Regions from separate parts of the Mesorhizobium sp. WSM4807 genome, predicted to be linked through region 1. Evidence: predicted binding sites of a transcription regulator. Region 1 holds the regulator's gene; each other region holds the start of a gene.
What was found. The regulator PhoB, encoded in region 1, activates phosphate uptake and scavenging genes when phosphate is short. The targets are predictions, from matches to a motif close to TGTCATNNANCTGTCAT.
Positions count from the first base shown of each region.

Region 2: AC0L3N_RS06595 (esterase-like activity of phytase family protein) is a predicted target of PhoB. The motif match lies at 2,324-2,340, and genes of this name have one in related genera.
Region 3: AC0L3N_RS04490 (LTA synthase family protein) is a predicted target of PhoB. The motif match lies at 3,441-3,457, and genes of this name have one in related genera.

Region 1 covers NZ_JBVVQY010000005.1:187,979-194,167, forward strand. The annotation lists gene AC0L3N_RS08730 (ROK family protein) at 244-1,491, shown strand; gene phoB (phosphate regulon transcriptional regulator PhoB) at 1,682-2,371, opposite strand; gene phoU (phosphate signaling complex protein PhoU) at 2,388-3,095, opposite strand; gene pstB (phosphate ABC transporter ATP-binding protein PstB) at 3,134-3,949, opposite strand; gene pstA (phosphate ABC transporter permease PstA) at 3,962-5,575, opposite strand; gene pstC (phosphate ABC transporter permease subunit PstC) at 5,568-6,189, opposite strand, start outside.
Region 2 covers NZ_JBVVQY010000004.1:106,000-112,188, forward strand. The annotation lists gene AC0L3N_RS06595 (esterase-like activity of phytase family protein) at 65-2,263, opposite strand; partial or broken gene AC0L3N_RS06600 (glycoside hydrolase family 25 protein) at 2,470-2,598, opposite strand; gene AC0L3N_RS06605 (hypothetical protein) at 2,871-3,542, opposite strand; gene AC0L3N_RS06610 (DUF488 domain-containing protein) at 3,656-4,057, opposite strand; gene AC0L3N_RS06615 (glycoside hydrolase family 25 protein) at 4,174-5,190, opposite strand; gene AC0L3N_RS06620 (hypothetical protein) at 5,417-5,665, opposite strand; gene AC0L3N_RS06625 (GFA family protein) at 5,834-6,189, opposite strand, start outside.
Region 3 covers NZ_JBVVQY010000003.1:48,055-54,243, forward strand. The annotation lists gene fabF (beta-ketoacyl-ACP synthase II) at 1-1,011, opposite strand, end outside; gene AC0L3N_RS04475 (acyl carrier protein) at 1,046-1,282, opposite strand; gene fabG (3-oxoacyl-[acyl-carrier-protein] reductase) at 1,472-2,209, opposite strand; gene fabD (ACP S-malonyltransferase) at 2,266-3,219, opposite strand; gene AC0L3N_RS04490 (LTA synthase family protein) at 3,487-5,412, shown strand; gene rpsF (30S ribosomal protein S6) at 5,714-6,189, shown strand, end outside.

The DNA of each region.
Region 1 (6,189 bases):
GCGCGACCAACTGGCCCGAAGGCCGGCACAAAGGCCCCCTATTTTTTCGAGCCTCGAAAAAATACTGGTCCAACCGCGAAGCGCTGTCAACATCAATTCCGATGGATTTTGATGTCCCTGCCGACTTATTTCGAGCCTCGGAATAAATAATGACAGGGCCTGCTGCTTCTGCCACTATTTGTCGGACATTACCGACGGCTTCCGATTCATGAGCGGCCGCGGCAATAGGGAGGAAGCAAAAGAATGTCGGTTGGAATCCGTCATGACGATTTGCGCCGGCGCAACCGGGCCATGGTGATTTCTGCGGTACGCCGGGCCGGCCAGCCGTCGCGGACCGAGATCGCCGCAACCACCGGCCTCAGCCATTCGACCATATCGGCGATCTCTTCCGACCTGATCCAGGAAGGCATCCTGACCGAGAGCAAGGCGAGCGAGACCGTTTCGATGAAACGCGGCCGACCGCAGGTCGGCCTCAGCCTCAATCCGGAAGCCGCTGCGGTATTGGCGGTCGTGTTGTCGCTGAATTTCCTGTCGGTCGCTGTCATCGATTATGCCGGACAGGTGGTCGCCGAGGAACAACGCCGGCTGGACACGCTGACCATGTCGCGCGACGAGCTGATCGACGAATGTGTCGCCATCGTGCGGCGCCGGATCGAAGACCCCGACCTCGACGTCCAAAGCGTCGCCCGCATCGCGCTGGCGATCCAGGGCATCACCGATTCGCATGCGCGCGCCATGTTGTGGTCGCCGATCACGCCGCAGACTAACATCGCCTTCGCCGACATTCTGGAACGCGAGTTCGGCATCCCGGCCATCATGGAGAACGACTGCAACATGATGGCCGTGGCGCTGCGCTGGCGCGAGCCGGATCGCTACCGCGACGATTTCATCGCCATCCTGCTCTCGCACGGCATCGGTATGGGGCTGGTGCTGAAGGGCGAACTGTTCACCGGCACCCATTCCTCGGGCGGCGAATTCGGCCACATGATTCATCGGCCGGGCGGCGCGCTTTGCCGCTGCGGGCGGCGCGGCTGCGTCGAGGCCTATGCCGGCAACTACGCCATCTGGCGCAACGCAAGGCAATTGAGCGAGAACGCAGAGCCGGTCGCCGATGTCAGCGACGCCGAGATGCGGGCACTGGCGGCCCGGGCGCGCCAGGCGGACGGACCGGAGCGCGAAGCCTACCGCAAGGCCGGCGAAGCGCTCGGCTTCGGGCTCGGCAGCCTGTTCGCGCTGATCGATCCGGCGCCGGTCGCCATGGTCGGCGCCAGCGCTGCCGCCTTCGACCTGATCGAGCCGGCCCTGCGCGAGGCCATCGCCCAGACCGCCGGCGGCCATCATTCGGGTTCGATTTCCTTCGACACCGAGACGAACGAGCTGCCGCTGATCCGCGAAGGCTGCGCCTTGCGGGCGCTGAGCTTCGTCGACCAGGAGATTTTCGCGCCGGGCATACAAGGGAAGTCCGGCATGATCAGGAAGCACGTGGCCTGACTCCGAAAGGCAAGGAACGGATTGCAACTTGGGGATGTGTTGAGATTCAGGTCAGGCCGCGCCGGCTCGAAGACGGGCGCGAGCCGACCAGACTGCGTGAGTTCCGAGAACCGGAACGGAGCGTACTTTTGGGTACGTACCGGAAGCGCAGGAAATCGCCGGTCGCAGGCCGGCATCACCTGGATATCAGCTAGTCTTCCCTGATCGCATAGCCCGCGCCGCGGATGGTGCGGATGACATCGGGCATGCGACCATTGTTGACCGCCTTGCGCAACCGTCCGACATGGACGTCCACCGTGCGCTCGTCGATGTAGATCGTCTCGCCCCAGACATTGTCTAGCAACTGGCTGCGCGAGAAGACCCGACCCGGGTGCCGCATCATGAATTCGAGCAGCCGGAATTCGGTTGGCCCGAGCCGGATCTCGCTCTTCTTGCGATAGACCCTGTGCGATTCGCGATCGAGCACGATGTCGCCGACCTTCAGCACGCTGGACAGCACTTCGGGCTTGGCGCGGCGCAGCAGCGCCTTGATCCTGGCCATGAATTCCGGTGTCGAGAACGGCTTGACCAGATAGTCGTCGGCCCCTGTCGAGAGGCCGCGCACCCGGTCGCTCTCCTCGCCGCGTGCAGTCAGCATGATGATCGGCAGCCGCTCGGTTTCGGGGCGCATCCGAAGGCGTCGGCAAAGCTCGATGCCGGAAACCGCCGGCACCATCCAGTCGAGCACCAGAAGATCGGGCACGTTTTCCTGCAGCCGGATTTCGGCCTCGTCGCCGCGCGTCACCACCTCGACCTGATAGCCTTCGGATTCCAGATTGTAGCGGAGGAGGACGCCCAGCGGCTCTTCGTCCTCCACCACCATGATGCGTGGCGCGATCATCGACCGGTCACCCCCGTCATGTCGCCGGCGCCGACATCGTCGTTTCGTCGAGCTTCGGGCGATCCGCCGGCAATTGCTGCCCGGTCACGACATAGTAGGCGTTTTCGGCGATGTTGGTGACGTGATCGCCGATACGCTCGAGATTCTTGGCGCAGAACAGAAGATGCGTGCAGGCGGTGATGTTGCGCGGATCCTCCATCATGTAGGTCAGGAGTTCGCGAAAAACCGCCGTGTATTTCACGTCGATCTTCTGGTCGTCGGCGCGCAGTTCTTTCAACGCGCCGGCATTGCGCGACACATAGTGCTCGACCACGCCGCGGAGCTGCACAAGAACGAGATCCGCCATCGCGTCGATACCGTGCGAGAGATTACGCGGCGTGGCGCTCTGCCCGACTGCGCTGACCCGCTTGGCTATGTTCTTGGCCAGGTCGCCGATGCGCTCGAGATCGCCGGCCATGCGGATTGCGCCAACCACGGCGCGCAGATCTTGCGCCATCGGCTGCCGCTTGGCGATCAGCGTGATCGCACTATCGTCGAGTTCGCGCTGCCGCGCATCCATGATGGCGTCGTCCGAGACGACGCGCTGCGCCATCGCATTGTCTGATGCAAGCAACGCGCGGATCGAGGCTGCGACCATCGCGGCGGCGAGCTCGTCCATATCGCGGATCAGCCTGTCGATGTGCTCCAGTTCCTCGTCGAAAGATGCGACGGTGTGTTCACCCATGATACTGTCCTCGTGTTCGAAATTCGCCGCCGGACCGCTCAGCCGAACCGGCCGGTGATGTAGTCCTGGGTGCGCTTGTCGTCGGGGTTGGTGAACATCTTGTCGGTCGCGCCCTCCTCGACCAGATAGCCGAGATGGAACATCGCCGTGCGTTGCGACACGCGCGCTGCCTGCTGCATCGAATGGGTGACGATGACGATCGTGTAGTTCTGGCGCAGTTCGTCAATCAGTTCCTCGACGCGGGCGGTGGCGATCGGATCGAGCGCCGAACAGGGCTCGTCCATCAGGATCACTTCCGGCGATACGGCGATGGCGCGCGCGATGCACAGGCGCTGCTGCTGTCCGCCGGAGAGACCGGTGCCCGACTCGAGCAGGCGATCCTTGACCTCGTTGAACAGGCCGGCCTTCTTCAGGCTCGATTCAACGATGCCGTCCAACTCGGCCTTGCTCCTGGCCAGGCCGTGAATGCGCGGACCGTAGGCGACGTTTTCATAGATCGACTTCGGAAACGGGTTCGGCTTCTGGAACACCATGCCGACGCGAGCTCGCAGCTCGACGACATCGATTTTCGGGTCGTAGACATCCTCACCGTCGAGCGTGATCTTGCCGCTCACCCGCGCGATATCGATGGTGTCGTTCATTCGGTTCAGGCACCGCAAGAATGTCGACTTGCCACAGCCCGATGGGCCGATCAACGCCGTCACCTGGTTCTCGCGGACATCGATATCCACGTCGAACAGAGCTCGCTTCTCGCCGTAATGAACAGAGACCTTTTCGCCCTTCATCTTGATCGAAGGGGCATTGGTTCCGCTGCTCAGTTTCTGCTCAACGCCGGCTTCCGTCATGATGTTCATATCCTCTACTCCTTACCAGCGCCGCTCGAAGCGCCTGCGCAGTATCACCGCGATGGCGTTCATGATGACCAAAAACAGCAGCAAAATCAAAATCGCCGCCGAAGTCTTCTGCTGGAATCCAGCTTCCGGGAAATCCGCCCACATGAATATCTGCACCGGCAGGATCGTCGCGGGATCGGTGAAGCCGCCGGGAATGTCGACAATGAAGGCGACCATGCCGATCATCAGCAACGGCGCGGTTTCGCCCAGCGCATGCGCCATTCCGAGGATGGTGCCGGTCATGATACCCGGCATCGCCAGCGGCAGGACGTGATGGAATACGGTCTGGACCTTGGACGCTCCGATGCCGAGCGCCGCCTCGCGGATCGACGGCGGCACGGCGCGCAACGAAGCGCGCGAGGCGATAATGATGATCGGCAGGGTCATCAGCGCCAGCACCATGCCGCCGACCACCGGGGCTGAGCGCGGCATGCCGAAGAAATTCAGGAATACGGCAAGTCCAAGCAGGCCGAAGACGATCGAAGGCACCGCCGCCAGATTGTTGATATTCACTTCGATGATCGTCGTCAGCCGGTTCTTGGGGGCAAATTCCTCAAGATAGATCGCCGCCGAAACGCCGATCGGGAAGGCGATGGCGAGCGTGACGATCATGGTCAGGAACGATCCGACGACCGCGCCCCAGACACCGGCCAGTTCCGGCTCGCGGCTTGCGCCGGTGAAGAAGAAGATCGAGTTGAACCGGCTTTCGATCAGGCCGGCGCTCTTCAGCGTGTCGAGCCAGACGATCATCTTGTCGGAAATCTTTCGCGATGCTTCTGGCGTGTCGATGACGCGCAGGAATGCCTGGCCGCTCGCTGCGGGCGCCGTGCTGTCCAGCGCCTCGATCACCGTGCCTTTTGCGACCGCCGTCCCGTTGGCCCCAGGCGACAGCGCGGTCAGCTTGACCGTACCGCCATTGAACGCGACCAGCAGCGACGATGCGCCGCTCGTCAGCGTGAGCATACCGTTTTCGCCCTCGGTCGCACCATTGCCACGCGCCAGCGTCAGCATGGCGTCGTCGCCGAACGTCAGATCGATGTCGCCGCTGGTTTCCGAAGGCGTGACGCTTGTCGAAATCGCTTCGTCCGAACCGACGTCGGCAAGCAACCCCTTGAGATAAAGGTCGGCAAAATCGTCAAGTGGAACCGCATAGTCCACTGTTCCTCCGAGCATCCCCGGATCAGCCGCAATATCTTTGCGCAGGAAGACGCCTGTGCCGGTGGAAATCAGTCCGCGCAGCAGGCGCTTGTCCTGACGGCTCGTCACATCAGGAAATTTTGCCGTAAGCGCTTCCTGAGCGATGGCGTCGTAGTTGGCGGCGTCGAGTTTCGCCGGGTCGACCTTGGCCGCCGAAAGATCGATCGGCAGCGTCAGATAGTTCTGCCGCAGCGCCGGGATCGCCTGCGTGACGATCGTCGACAGGAGCAGCACAAGGAATAAGCCGGCCAACGCGACGGCTGCGGCGCCAAGCCATTTGAACCACGTTTCAGTGCGGTAACGACCCTTCAGCCGCGCCTTCGCGGCATTGTCGGTATGAACGCTGACCGGCCGCCGGCCGGCGCCGAATGACGCGATCGCATCAGTCATATTGCTCTCGGTATTTCTGGACGACGCGCAATGCGACGATGTTGAGGGTAAGCGTGATGCAGAACAGCACCAGGCCGAGTGCGAAGGCTGCAAGCGTCTTGGCGCTGTCGAATTCCTGATCGCCTACAAGCAGCGTCACAATCTGCACCGTCACGGTGGTGACCGCTTCGAGCGGGTTGGCCGTGAGGTTTGCCGCCAGGCCCGCCGCCATGACCACGATCATTGTTTCACCAATTGCGCGGCTGACGGCGAGCAGCATCGCCGAAACGATGCCCGGAAGGGCAGCGGGAAGGACCACCTTGCGGATGGTTTCCGACTTGGTCGCGCCGAGGCCGGCGGAACCGTCTCGCAGGGATTGCGGAACGGCATTGATCACATCATCGGAAAGCGAGGAAACGAAGGGAATGATCATGATACCCATGACCACGCCTGCGGCGAGCGCGGATTCGGACGCGACGCTGAGGCCCAGGCTTTCGCCCATACCGCGGAAGTAGGGCGCAACCGTCAGCGCGGCGAAGAAGCCGTAGACGACGGTCGGAATGCCGGCGAGGATTTCCAGTACCGGCTTTGCCACCGCGCGGACGCTTTTGGAGGCGTAATCCGAAAGGTAGATC
Region 2 (6,189 bases), on a different contig from region 1:
GAAACGACCCCACCCCGATCCGCTTCGCGGATCGACCCTCCCCTCAAGGGGGAGGGAAACACCCTCAGTTCACGGCGCTGATGTTGCCCAAGCGGAGGAACAGCGTTTCGCCGGAAGAGTCATCGACGCCGTCATTGTCGGTGGCGACGAAGATATCGCCGTTCTTGTCGATGGTGAAACCTTCGACCTTGTCGATGACATAGCCGTTGCTGGCTGATTTCAGGTCGCCGACGATGTCGCGCACCAGCGTCTTTTCGACCAATGGCAATTCGCCACCGAGCTTGGCCGGTTTGAAGGCATTGAGCGCCACCGAATAGATGCGCTTCACCTTGGCCAGGTCGCCGATCTGGTTGTCGCGTTCGAGGATGTAGAGCTTGCCGTCATGCGCGGTGATCTCCGACAGCCCCATCCAGCCAGCTTCGGTCGCTTCGAGCGGGTAACGCACCGCCGACCATTCCTTGGCCTTCGGCTTGTAGGCCAAAAGCTTGACCTGGCCCTTGGGATCGTCGGCCCATTCGCGTTGTACGGCCATCACCAGCGTCAGGTCGTCGCCTTCGCCGATGGTGGTGATGCCTTCGAGACCGAAGCGGGTCTGGTGAGCGAGCAATTCCGTCGGGAAGCCGATTTCCTGCTCGATCTCGCCCTTGTCGCTGACGCGCAGGATGGCGTGCGGGACGAGCTTTGCCGGATCGCCTTCATTGGCCAGCCAGAAGCCGCCTTCACCGTCGGCGACGATGCCTTCGATGTCGAGCTTCTGTGCAGGATGGCCGCCACGCGTGACGATGGTCTTGCCGGTGATCAGCGCCGGCGTCTGCGTGGCATCGATCTCGAAGATCGAGGGCGCGTTGGCGTAGAATGAGTCCGAGGCTGCGAAGAGCCTGCCGGCAGTGTCGCCTGCCGCGAGCGCCGAAACCGCACCCCAGCCGAGCGGCGTGCCGTCTGCCGTGAGCTTTGCCGCGATCATCGGGTAAGTGGCGGGACCGTCGGAGCGCTCGTAGACCATGACGTGCGAGCGGGCGAGCCCGTCCTCAACCAGGTCGGCCTCGTTGGCGGTGACCAGGAGATTGCGCGACGGAATCGCGACCAGGCCTTCCGGGCCGATGCCGGACGGCAGGATCTGGACAAACTGAGGCTCCGCACCCGTGTCCTTGTAGACGCCGACAGCGGAGCCACGCTCCGAAGCGACGAACATCAGCCTGTCCTCGCCGAACGTGCCGGTCTCGAGACCTTCCGGCTCGACGCCCTTCTTGTTGCGGTCGTCGGGATAATGGCCGGCATTGGCGACCTGGTACTCGAAGGACGGACCGGATTCGTAGAGAACCTCGCCCTTCTTGCTGAAGATCGTGAAGCCGCGCGAGCCGCCCTTGTAGTCGCCTTCGTTGGCGACGACGAGACGATCATTGTCGAGCCATTTCACGGCGTCGGGTTCGCGCGCGACGTTTTCCATTTTGCCATCGAAGGACAAGGCGCCGTTCTTCTTGGTGTCGATCTTGTCCAGCGCGACTGAGCCTGCGGTGAAGTGCGTGACGATCGCACCGGTTTCGGCGTTGACGATGGCGATGTGGTTGTTTTCCTGCAGCGTGACCGCGATCTCGATGGCCTCGTTGAAAGCGACGAATTCCGGCTCCGGATCTTCCGCTGCGACCTCGGCAATGCCCGCCAGGTTGACGGTCTTCTTCGTCGCGCAATCAGGCTGGCCTTCGGCAAGCGTGAAGATCTTGAGGTCGCCCGCCGGCATCTGCGGAATTTCTCCGTCGTTCAGATCCTCGTCGCGCTCGTTCTCGATGGCGATGGCCAGGAACTTGCCGTCCTTGCTGAACGCCAGCGAGTCCGGCTGGCCGCCGAGGTCGCAGGTGCCTTCGATCGCCTTTGAGGCAAGATCGATGACGGTGAGGTTGCCCGAAGGCTTGGCTTTGCTCTCCGACGTGTTGACGCCGGCCAGCACCTTGCCGCCGATGACGACAACCGAGGTCGGCTCGCCGTCGATCTTGACGATGCCGCCGGCCTTGGGCGCCTTGGGATCGGCGATGTCGATGAAGCCGACTGCACCGAGCGGGCTGTCGGAATAGACCAGCGTCATGCCGTCTTCGCTTGCCGCGATGATCTCGGACGAAGTCGGCGTGGTCTTCTCGACGTCCGCAGGGAGGTTTCCGGCGACCGCGAAGCTCGCGACTCGGTTGAACATCATGTCGGCATGGGCCGGCAGCGAAACGGAAGCAGCAAGCGCTGCCGTCAAGACGAAAAGCGCGGAATGGCGGGGCACGGGTGGCGTCTCCTGTTCGAATGGAAGCCACCTGATTTGCGGGAACCACATTTCAAAGCGATGACGGATCGATGACACTTCCGCGACAGGCGGTCAGGGTCCGTCGATATTCACCTCATGTTGGCCTGCAAATGGCGGCTTTCTGCGGCCGCGTTCAGCACCCCCGGGTGCGAGCAGCAAGAAGTTCCAGCCCCGGACCGGATCCCCTACTCCGCCTCGGCCACCATCTGCCGTCCGCCAACCCAGTTCCGCCAGGCTCTCTCGTCGCCGTGGAACACGTTGAGGTCGATGCGGCCCCTCACCCCGTGCGACAGGCCGGAGCCGGAATATCGAAACTAAAGCCGACCGGCCGGCAAGCCGTCGGAAGAGGTTGTGCCGGGAATACAGAATCCGCAAGCAGTCCGGTTTTAAGGAGTGATGGCATGCGTTATGCGGTGGTGATTGAAAGACATCTTCCGCCTACGTGCCGGACCTATCTGGCTGCACCGCGACCGGCGGAGCGGAATCTGCAAAAGTGCGACACGTTGTGGCGATCAGCAGATGCTCGTGAGGCCGAATCCAACTCATCGGCTTGGTCGGAAGATCGGGCCAAAAGTTCTTACAGCTGTCAAAAAAGCAATTCTTGAATCTCAGACTCAACTCCATGGTTGAGACGGATCACTCCGTTAATGAGCCATTGTGGATAGGCTTTGTGCGTTCCCATCGCGAGCACAAACCCCTTTTCCGGGTAGTCGACGCCGAACCTTTCGGCCATCTTTCGTAGCGTTTCTGCTTCGCCATAGAGCCGTCGCCACTTGAGGAACGTAGCCTCAATCTCCCAGTCCTGACAGGTTCCTTCACGCGGCCCGTCTGCAGTTTCGTATCTATACTTGAACAGAAATGGAGCTGGTTCGTATGGGACAAGGCCTTTGCCCAAAAACCCAAACAGGCTGTTAGCCTCTTGGTCGTGCCACATACGAAACCGTGCTTTCTCAGCTTCGAACGTAGCGCGGTCCTTTCTTGCAACCACAAACTCTGCCTTTTGGGGTCGAACCAGGGCCAAACTTCTGCCTTGTTCCAGCTCGGCATTGAGGCTGGAAACGACGTGACGAGCGAGAAATTGGGTTCGTGATTTCTCTGACAGGCTGCCGGTGATCACCAATGACTTATGTTCTAGTCTTCGGCTCTCGCTTCGATGATCACCTTTGGGAAGACGCCAGCTATATTCAATGGTGTCCCATCTGCCGAATTTCTGCGCATCTTCAAGAGACCGGAAAGCTACGGGATAGAGTCGATCCAATTACCGTCAAAATCGAGCCCTGCGCAGCAAACCAGCTCACCATGGGTCTCTCCAACGCGAGGTGCAGCCTTTACCAAAACCACTGCAGAGTCGCGTTGGGGCAGAGATGTCAATCACGCAGCCTTGAGACAAAACCCTTTCGGAACTCCGAGATGTTTAACTGAGCTCTTTCGGATATTCAATATCTGCTCACAAATAATAGAGCGATGACAATCCCTGTGATTTCTTTCAAAGCACATCAAACAGATGGTCTTTGTTTCGGCCTGAAGCGCTAATTCACAAATTAATTTTTCTGCAGACTCATTTGCGATATGACTCCTGAAAATTCGTTCAAATCGTTGACGGTCGCCGCTTCGCGCAGCGAGCCGGCCTTCTTTGGGATCACCAAGAGCCTTTGTGTGGCGATAGCCGATGCCAGAACTTTCAAGATGGTCCTTAAATGAGTTTTTGGAGAAACCAGGTTTTCGCGAATCACCAATCTCGGATCCTTCGTAACCTATCGTCAGTAGTGCCATTTGAACGTCTCTTTGCCTGCTATACAATTGGTAGACGGTTGAGCTTGTCCGAAGCGCAATGCACGATCAACCCTTAAGATCGCTGGCCACGCGCATTTGGCCGCGGGATCTAGCTCTTATTCCGCCTCGGCCAGCATCTGCCGCCCGCCGACCCAGTTCCGCCAGGCTCTCTCGTCGCCGTGGAACACGTTGAGGTCGATGCGGCCCCTCACCCCGTGCGACAGGCCGGAGCCGGAATACTGCCAGAACACCCATTTGCGGCCGGGATAGACCTTTGCCGGGTGCTGTGCCACCGCGCGCAGCCAGAATGGATAGTCCAGAAATGCGCCACGCAGATTGTCGCGGTAGAAATCAGGTGCGGTGTAGATGATGGGCCGCTGGCCGTAGTGGCGCTCGAGCTTGTCCATGAAGACCTGCATCTTCTCCAGCACCTTTTGCCGCGACGGCCGCCGCTTGCAGCTGGATTCGCCGTTCCACTCGACATCGATCACCGGCGGCAAGGCGCCCTCGACCCTCGGCACGTTGCGGATGAACCAGTCGGCCTGCTCGCCGGCGGTGCGGCACCAGTAGAAGAAATGGTAGGCGCCGCGCTTGAGGCCGGCGGCGTGGGCATTGCGCCAGTTCTTCCTGAACATCGGGTCGAGATGATCGCCGCCGTCGGTCGCCTTGATGTAGGCAAAGTTCGCGCCCTGCGCGCGCAGCTTGCCCCAGTTCACGTTGCCCTGCCAGCGCGAGACATCGACGCCGTGAACGGCGAGGTGTCTGGGCGAGGCCCTGCCGAAATTGATCGGCTTGGCGTCACGAAAACGATAGCGCTGGACCGGCTCGGCAAGCATCGGTGCGGCCCGTGCCAGCCGCTTCGGCGCCACCAGGGCAATCGGCTCGACGGGTGGTTCGATGCTTTCGGCAGGCTCCGGACTGGCCATCGCCACAGTCTGCTCCGTCGCCTCCTCCAGCGCGAAGTCGGGTTCGGCATCGGCAGCGCCGACCGACGCCACCGGCGCGGGCGGACGCACAACCGAGCTGGTCGTCTCGCTGGACGGCACTTGCAGCGCGTCGACGCCGGACGTGGATGTGCAGCCGGCAAGGCAAAGTGACGCGATCGAGAAGATGACGACGCCTGATAACCGCATCTGGACCTGTACGCAGAACACAACAGACCGAGGGCAAGACAACGCCGCCGGACAAACCAGTCCGGATTACTAACGAGAAATTACCAACAAAGTTTGAATCAAATTGTTAGGGCAGAGGGGCTGGGCAAACAGAATACATGGCGGGCTCGCTAATCACCGTAGCGGTGAGAGCCTGGAAACGCCGCAGGAGGGCGCGAAGGATCGCCGACGCCTGCAGGCCCGCTGCCTAGCCGCACAACCATAGCTTGTGGCAGCTCTCGGCTACCATATGAGCGGGCGGGATGGAGCGGTCGGTGCCGAGGCGATCGGAGTTGGGGCGATCGGTGACGGGATTGACCGACGCATCATCATCCCGACGAACCTTTTCTTCAAGCAGCGAGCGAAGCTCGGCCGGCTGCACGCGGTCACGCTCCATCACCAGCTTGACCATCGGATCGCTCAAAAGCTCATCCAGGGTGTTGATTCTGTCGTTCATCCGTCGCCTCCTTCGACTGCCTACCCGCAAGCAATAGATAGGCGGCAATGATGGCTCGCCAATGACGTTTTGCCGACTATCTCGTGTCCTGGACGAAAAAATCTGGGCACGCGCTGTGCTTGAGTTCGCCTGTACTTCGGTTCGCCTGTGCTTCAGTTCGCCTGTGCTTCAATTCGGGGGTGGCGCGCCTTCATATTGCGGCAGTCCGTCGTCGAGCTGTACCCAGGGCTGCTTCGAGGCGGTCCACATATGCATCTGTGGCTTGAACACGGAAGGATCGTCAAGCGAGCCGGAGGTGACGCCGATGATGCCGGCGGAGTCACGCCGGGAAAACAACGTCGTGCCGCAGTCCGGGCAAAAGCCGCGCTTGAGATCGGGCGAGGAATTCACCAGCGCCACCGGTCCTTCTGTCGTCACGTCGTCGATGCGGAACAGCACGCGGGCGTTGAAGGCCGCGCCCAGCGCCTTCTGGCAGAGCCGGCAATGGCAGACGCGCTCGTTGATCGGCGCTGCATCGGTGCGGT
Region 3 (6,189 bases), on a different contig from region 1:
CGATATTTTCGACGCGGCATTGCCTACCAGCCGCTCGACGGCGCCGAGCTCGATCGTGTCGGCCATGGTCGAGGTGCCGTGCGCGTTGATGTAGTCGACGTCTGCGGGCGTCAGCTTGGCCCGGTTCAGCGCCGCAACCATGCAGCGGAAGGCGCCGTCGCCATCTTCGGCCGGCGCGGTGATGTGATAGGCATCGCCGGTCAGGCCGTAACCGGTGACCTCGGCATAGATCTTGGCGCCGCGTGCCTTGGCGTGTTCCAGTTCCTCCAAAATGACGACGCCGGCGCCCTCGCCCATGACGAAGCCGTCGCGGTCGCGGTCATAGGGACGCGAGGCCGTTTCCGGAGCGTCGTTGCGGTCGGTGGACAGCGCACGGCAGGCTGCGAAACCGGCGATCGACAGCCGCGTCACCGGCGCCTCGGTGCCGCCCGCGACCATCACGTCGGCATCGCCCCACATGATCAGCCGAGCGGCGTCGCCGATGGCATGCGCGCCGGTGGAGCAAGCGGTGACGACGGCGTGGTTGGGGCCTTTCAGCCCATGCCGGATCGAAACCTGGCCGGAGACGAGATTGATGATCTGGCCGGGGATGAAGAACGGGCTGATGCGGCGCGGTCCGCGCTCCTTCAGGATCAACGCGTTCTCGGCGATGCCTTCGATGCCGCCGATGCCGGAGCCGATCAGCACGCCGGTGGCGCACTGTTCCTCATGCGTCTTCGGTGCCCACCCCGAATCCTTCAGCGCCTCGTCGGCGGCCGCGAGCCCGTAGAGAATGAAGTCGCCGATCTTGCGCAGTTCCTTCGGCTCGAGAACGGCCTCGGGATTGAAGGTAGCGTCCTCACCATTACCGCGCGGAATGACGTGGGCGACCTTACAGGCAAGATCCTCCACCTCGAACTCGGTGATGCGCTTGGCTGCGCTGCGGCCGGTAAGAAGCTCCTTCCAGCCATGCTCGAAGCCTACGCCGAAGGGCGAAAGCAGCCCAAGGCCCGTGACGACGACACGCCTCATCGCAGGTCCTCCTCGGTGATGACTGCAAATAGCGTCAGGCAGAAGCCTTATCGATGTACTTCACCGCATCGCCAACAGTCAGGATGGTTTCGGCCGCATCGTCCGGGATCTCGACGCCGAATTCTTCTTCGAACGCCATGACGAGTTCGACCGTGTCGAGACTGTCCGCGCCCAGATCATCGATGAAGCTCGCCTGCTCCGTCACCTTGTCGGCATCGACGCCAAGGTGCTCGATAACGATCTTCTTGACGCGCTCTGCGGTGTCACTCATTTGGGCATCCTCGTCTTTTGTTTGTCTGTCTTCGTTAGCGGGCAGAATGCCGCTAATCAAGCTGAAAGATGGTCCGGCCGGAAACGCAACAGCACCGGGTCGGTTTTTGCCCGAACCGCCGGGTTGCGGGCCGCATTACACGAAAATCGGCCTGGGTCCAAGGCGAAAAGGGGTGTTTTCCCGCAACTGTCAAATCATCGCCATGCCGCCATTCATGTGAATGGTCTGGCCGGTGACATAGGCAGCTTCGTTGGAAGCGAGGTAGGCGACGGCGGAAGCGACTTCGGCGCTGGTGCCCATGCGCCGTGTCGGGATCGCTGCCATGATCGCCTCTTTCTGCTTGTCGTTGAGCTTGTCGGTCATCGCCGATTCGATGAAGCCCGGAGCGACGCAGTTGACGGTGATGTTGCGGGTGGCGATCTCCTGCGCCAGCGACTTGGAAAAGCCGATCATGCCGGCCTTGGAGGCGCAGTAATTGGTCTGGCCGGGATTGCCGGTGACGCCAACCACAGAGGTGATGTTGATGATGCGGCCATGCCGGCGCCGCATCATCGGATGGGTCAGTTCGCGGGTCAGCCGGAACACGGCGGTCAGATTGACTTCGAGCACCGTATCCCAGTCGGCGTCCGCCATGCGTACGAACAGACCGTCCTTGGTGATGCCGGCATTGTTGACGAGAATGTCGACACCTTCGAGATCGGCCTCGACCTTCTGGCCGAGCGCCTTGACCTCGTCGCGATTGGCAAGGTTCGCCGGGAACAGCTTGACCCGCTCGCCGAGCTCGGCCGCCAGCGTCTCCAGCTTTTCGACGCGGGTGCCGTGCAGGCCGACAACGGCGCCTTGCGCATGCAGCACCCTGGCGATAGCCTCGCCGATGCCTCCCGATGCGCCTGTGACGAGCGCCTTGCGGCCGGTCAATTCGAACATGTCTTGTCTCCTGATCTAAGAGAACACCCTACACGGGTGGGGTCAAATCTCGGCGGTTATGCGAGCGCCGCCAGCGCCGCCTCGACATCCGCCGCCGTGCCGACAGCGCCGGTGGCGATATCGCGGTTGATGCGCCGCGCCAGTCCCGACAGCACCTTGCCGGCGCCCACCTCGTAAAGTGTCGCAATGCCATTTGCGCCGAACCACTCCACCGTTTCGCGCCAGCGCACGCGGCCGGTCACCTGTTCGACCAGGCGGCGGGCGATTGCGTCCGGATCGCTGGACGGGGTGACCGACACGTTAGAGACTACGGGCACCAACGGCGCGTTCTTCGTAACCTCGGCCAGCGCATTGCGCATGACCTCGGCCGCCGGTGCCATAAGCGCCGAATGGAAAGGTGCCGAGACCTGCAGCATCAGCGCCCGCTTGGCGCCTTTATCCGTGCACAGCCTCGCCGCCAGTTCGACCGCCGCCCTGGCGCCGGAGATCACCAGTTGGCCACCGCCATTGTCGTTGGCGATCTGGCAAACTGAATCTTTGGCTGAACCTTTGGCCGCTTCAGCGCAGGCGTCTTCGACATCGGCCTGTTCCAGCCCGATGATCGCCGCCATGGCGCCCTCGCCGGCCGGCACTGCCGCCTGCATGGCATTGCCGCGGATACGCAAGAGCCGGGCGGCATCGGCGACCGAAACGAAACCGGCGGCGGCAAGCGCCGAATATTCGCCGAGCGAATGGCCGGCGACATAGGCGACCTTGTCCTTCAGCGAGAAGCCGCGCGATTCCAGCGCCCGGATCGCGGCAAGTGACACAGCCATCAGCGCCGGCTGGGCATTGGCGGTCAGCGTCAGCGTCTCTTCCGGCCCTTCCCAGATCAGCTTCGACAGGTTTTCGCCGAGCGCGTCGTCGACCTCTTCGAAGATCTTCCGCGATTCCGGAAAGGCGTCGGCGAGGTCCTTGCCCATGCCGACAGCTTGGCTGCCCTGTCCCGGAAAGGTGAATGCAACGGCCATGTGTGGCTCCCAAGCGGCTGATTTTTCCTGGCTGTGACGCAAGGCGGGCGGGCAAGTCAAGTCCGCTATCGGCCCGACCCGGGCCACTCCGGCTCGGTATTGCTGGCCGAGTACCTGTTCCAAAAGGCTTTTTATCGATCACTCATGATGAAAATCGCTCACGATTCGTTTGCTGGCTCTTCTTATTTCAGCCACAGGCGCTAGCTTTTCGTGACATATCGATGACAGCTCAATGACGCTTTTGTGTATGGTCGGGGGAATTGTAAGGTGGCAAGGACTAGGAAGGGCGCTGGCAAAGCCGCGCCACAGTTTCTGGAAGGCGATCCGGCCACCGGCTATCTGCCGGGCCGGAAATGGCCGTTTATCCGTTATGGCCTCGTCAGCCTTCTCGCCGCCACCATCCTGGTTTTTGCGATCGAACTGATCGTGCGCGGCGACTTTGCCGGTACCGTCGCATTCTTCCTGCAGCCCTTCAAGCCGGGCTGGACCACCATCATCATCTTCGCGCTGATTCTGATCGGCCTCGACGCAGTGCTCGGCCGCAGCCACCAGAGCCTGATTATCGTCGCGCCGCTGACCCTGGCGCTGGCCTTCGTCGGCCATCAGAAATCGCTTTATCTCGGCGATCCGCTCTATCCGACCGATTTCCTCTATTCACGCCAGATCGTAGCGCTGATGCCGCTTCTGGTGCGCGAACGTCCGGGAACCGCCATCGCTCTGGCGGTCGGCATCGTTGGCAGCCTCTCGCTGCTCGTTTATGGCTGGCGGCTGTGGCGCCGCCGGGTACCGGCGCTCGGTCGCAAGGGGCGGCTGGCCAGGCTGACGCTGACCGTGCCGCTGCTCGCCTTCTTCGTGTCGATCATGGATTACGCGACGTTCTCGTGGACCCGCGACCGGCTGCAAATCATCCCGATCATGTGGGACCAGAAGGAAAATTACGCCTCCAACGGCTTCGCACTGGCCTTCGCGCTCAACGTGCCGATGGCCCATGTCCCCGCGCCTGCCGGCTACTCCGACAAAGCGATCGCGGCGATCGAAAGGCCTGATGTGAAGGCATCGGTACCGACCGAGAAGCCAGATATCATCATCGTCATGAGCGAATCCTTCTGGGATCCGACCGAACTGCCCGGCGTCACCATCACGCCCGATCCGATTCCCAACGTGCGGGCGCTGCGCTCTGGCCACGTATTCTCGCCCGAATTCGGCGGCATGACCGCCAATGTCGAGTTCGAGGCGCTGACCGGCCTTTCCAACGCCTTCCTGCCGGCCGGCAGCATCCCCTACCAGCAATATGTCCGCGCGCCGGTGCCGTCGATGGCGACGTTCCTGAAGAGCCAGGGCTATGAGACGCGCGCCATCCATCCGGGCACAAGCTGGTTCTGGAACCGAACGCCGGTCTATGCGGAGTTCGGCTTCGATGACTTCAAGTCCGAAGAAAACATGCCATATCTCGAAAAGCGCGGGCCGCTAGCGTCGGACGCGGCAATGACCGACGAGATCATCCGCGAAGCCGACGCCACGGACGATCCGTTCTTCTACTTCGCCGTCAGCCTGCAAAACCACGGACCCTACGAACCGAATCGCTATTACAATCCGACCCATAAGGTGCAGGCTCCGACCAGCCAGTGGGCAAAGGATTCGCTGCTGAGCTTCACGGAAGGCGCATCCGACGCCGACAAGAGCCTCGAGCGCCTCATCGAATGGGCGAAGAACCGGCGGCGACCGACGGTCATCGCCTTCTTCGGCGACCATCTGCCGCCGCTCGGTCCTGTCTATGTCGAGACCGGCTTCCTCAAGGATAACGTCGCGCCACGCAAGGAGCCGCCCGACCAGATGCTGCTGCATCACCGAACACCGCTGATCGTATGGTCCAACCGCACCGGTCCGGTCGCGGACATGGGCACTGTCAGTCCAGTCTTTCTGCCCTACCATGTCCTGACCACGGCCGGGATCAGCCACCCCTATTACACCGGCTTCCTCGGCCAGATGCGCGAGCGCTACAGCGTCGTCGACCGCAATTTGTTGATGACGCCGGCGGGCGAGGCCACGCCGGACTGGGCGCGCAAGAAGAAAATCGACCCGGCCATTCGCGATTTCCGTTTGCTGCAATACGACATGATGTTCGGCAAGCGCCGCGCAGCGCCCGATTTCTTCCCGGAAACGGTGAAGAAGCTCGTTCCGCATACAAGCTGAAGATGCCGCGACATGTCGCCCTCGCGGCGGCGGATTTTCGGCTCGCCCTTGTCTTGCGGCCAAATTCCTGTATAGACGCCCGCAATCTGCCGGTCCTTGCTGGGGGCTGAACGGAGGGCCGGAGGTTTTTTCGAAACCTTCGTGTGGAGCCAGAAGCGCTTCCGCCTCCCGTGTCTCCGCTCTCGACCGTCTCGTCATGCTCCTTTCTTCCCCGCCCCCTAGGGATCGGCGGGTCAGAGAAGTTGCAGAGGCTTTTGCCGCCGGGAACCGGGAGAGAAACGAAGAAAGGCAATAGAACAATATGGCTCTTTACGAACATGTGTTTCTTGCCCGGCAGGACCTCTCGCAGCAGCAGGTCGATGCGCTTGTCGAACAGTACAAGGGCGTCATCTCCGCGAATGGCGGGTCCGTCGGCCGGGTCGAGAACTGGGGACTGAAGTCCCTCACCTACCGGGTCAACAAGAACCGGAAGGCATACTACACGCTGATGGACATCACCTGCCCGCCGGCCGCACTCAACGAGATGGAGCGTCAGATGGGCCTGTCCGAGGATGTGCTGCGCTTCCTCACCATCAAGGTCGATGCGCATGAGGAAGGCCCGTCGGCGATGATGCAGAAGCGCGAGGAGCGCTCGGAACGCGGCGGCTTCGGCGACCGTGACCGCGGCCCGCGCTCGTTCGGCGACCGCGATCGCGGCGACCGTGGCGATCGCCCGCCGCGCAGCTTCGGTGGCGACGCCGGTGCAGAACGTGGTCCGCGCCGTCCGCGCGAAGGTGT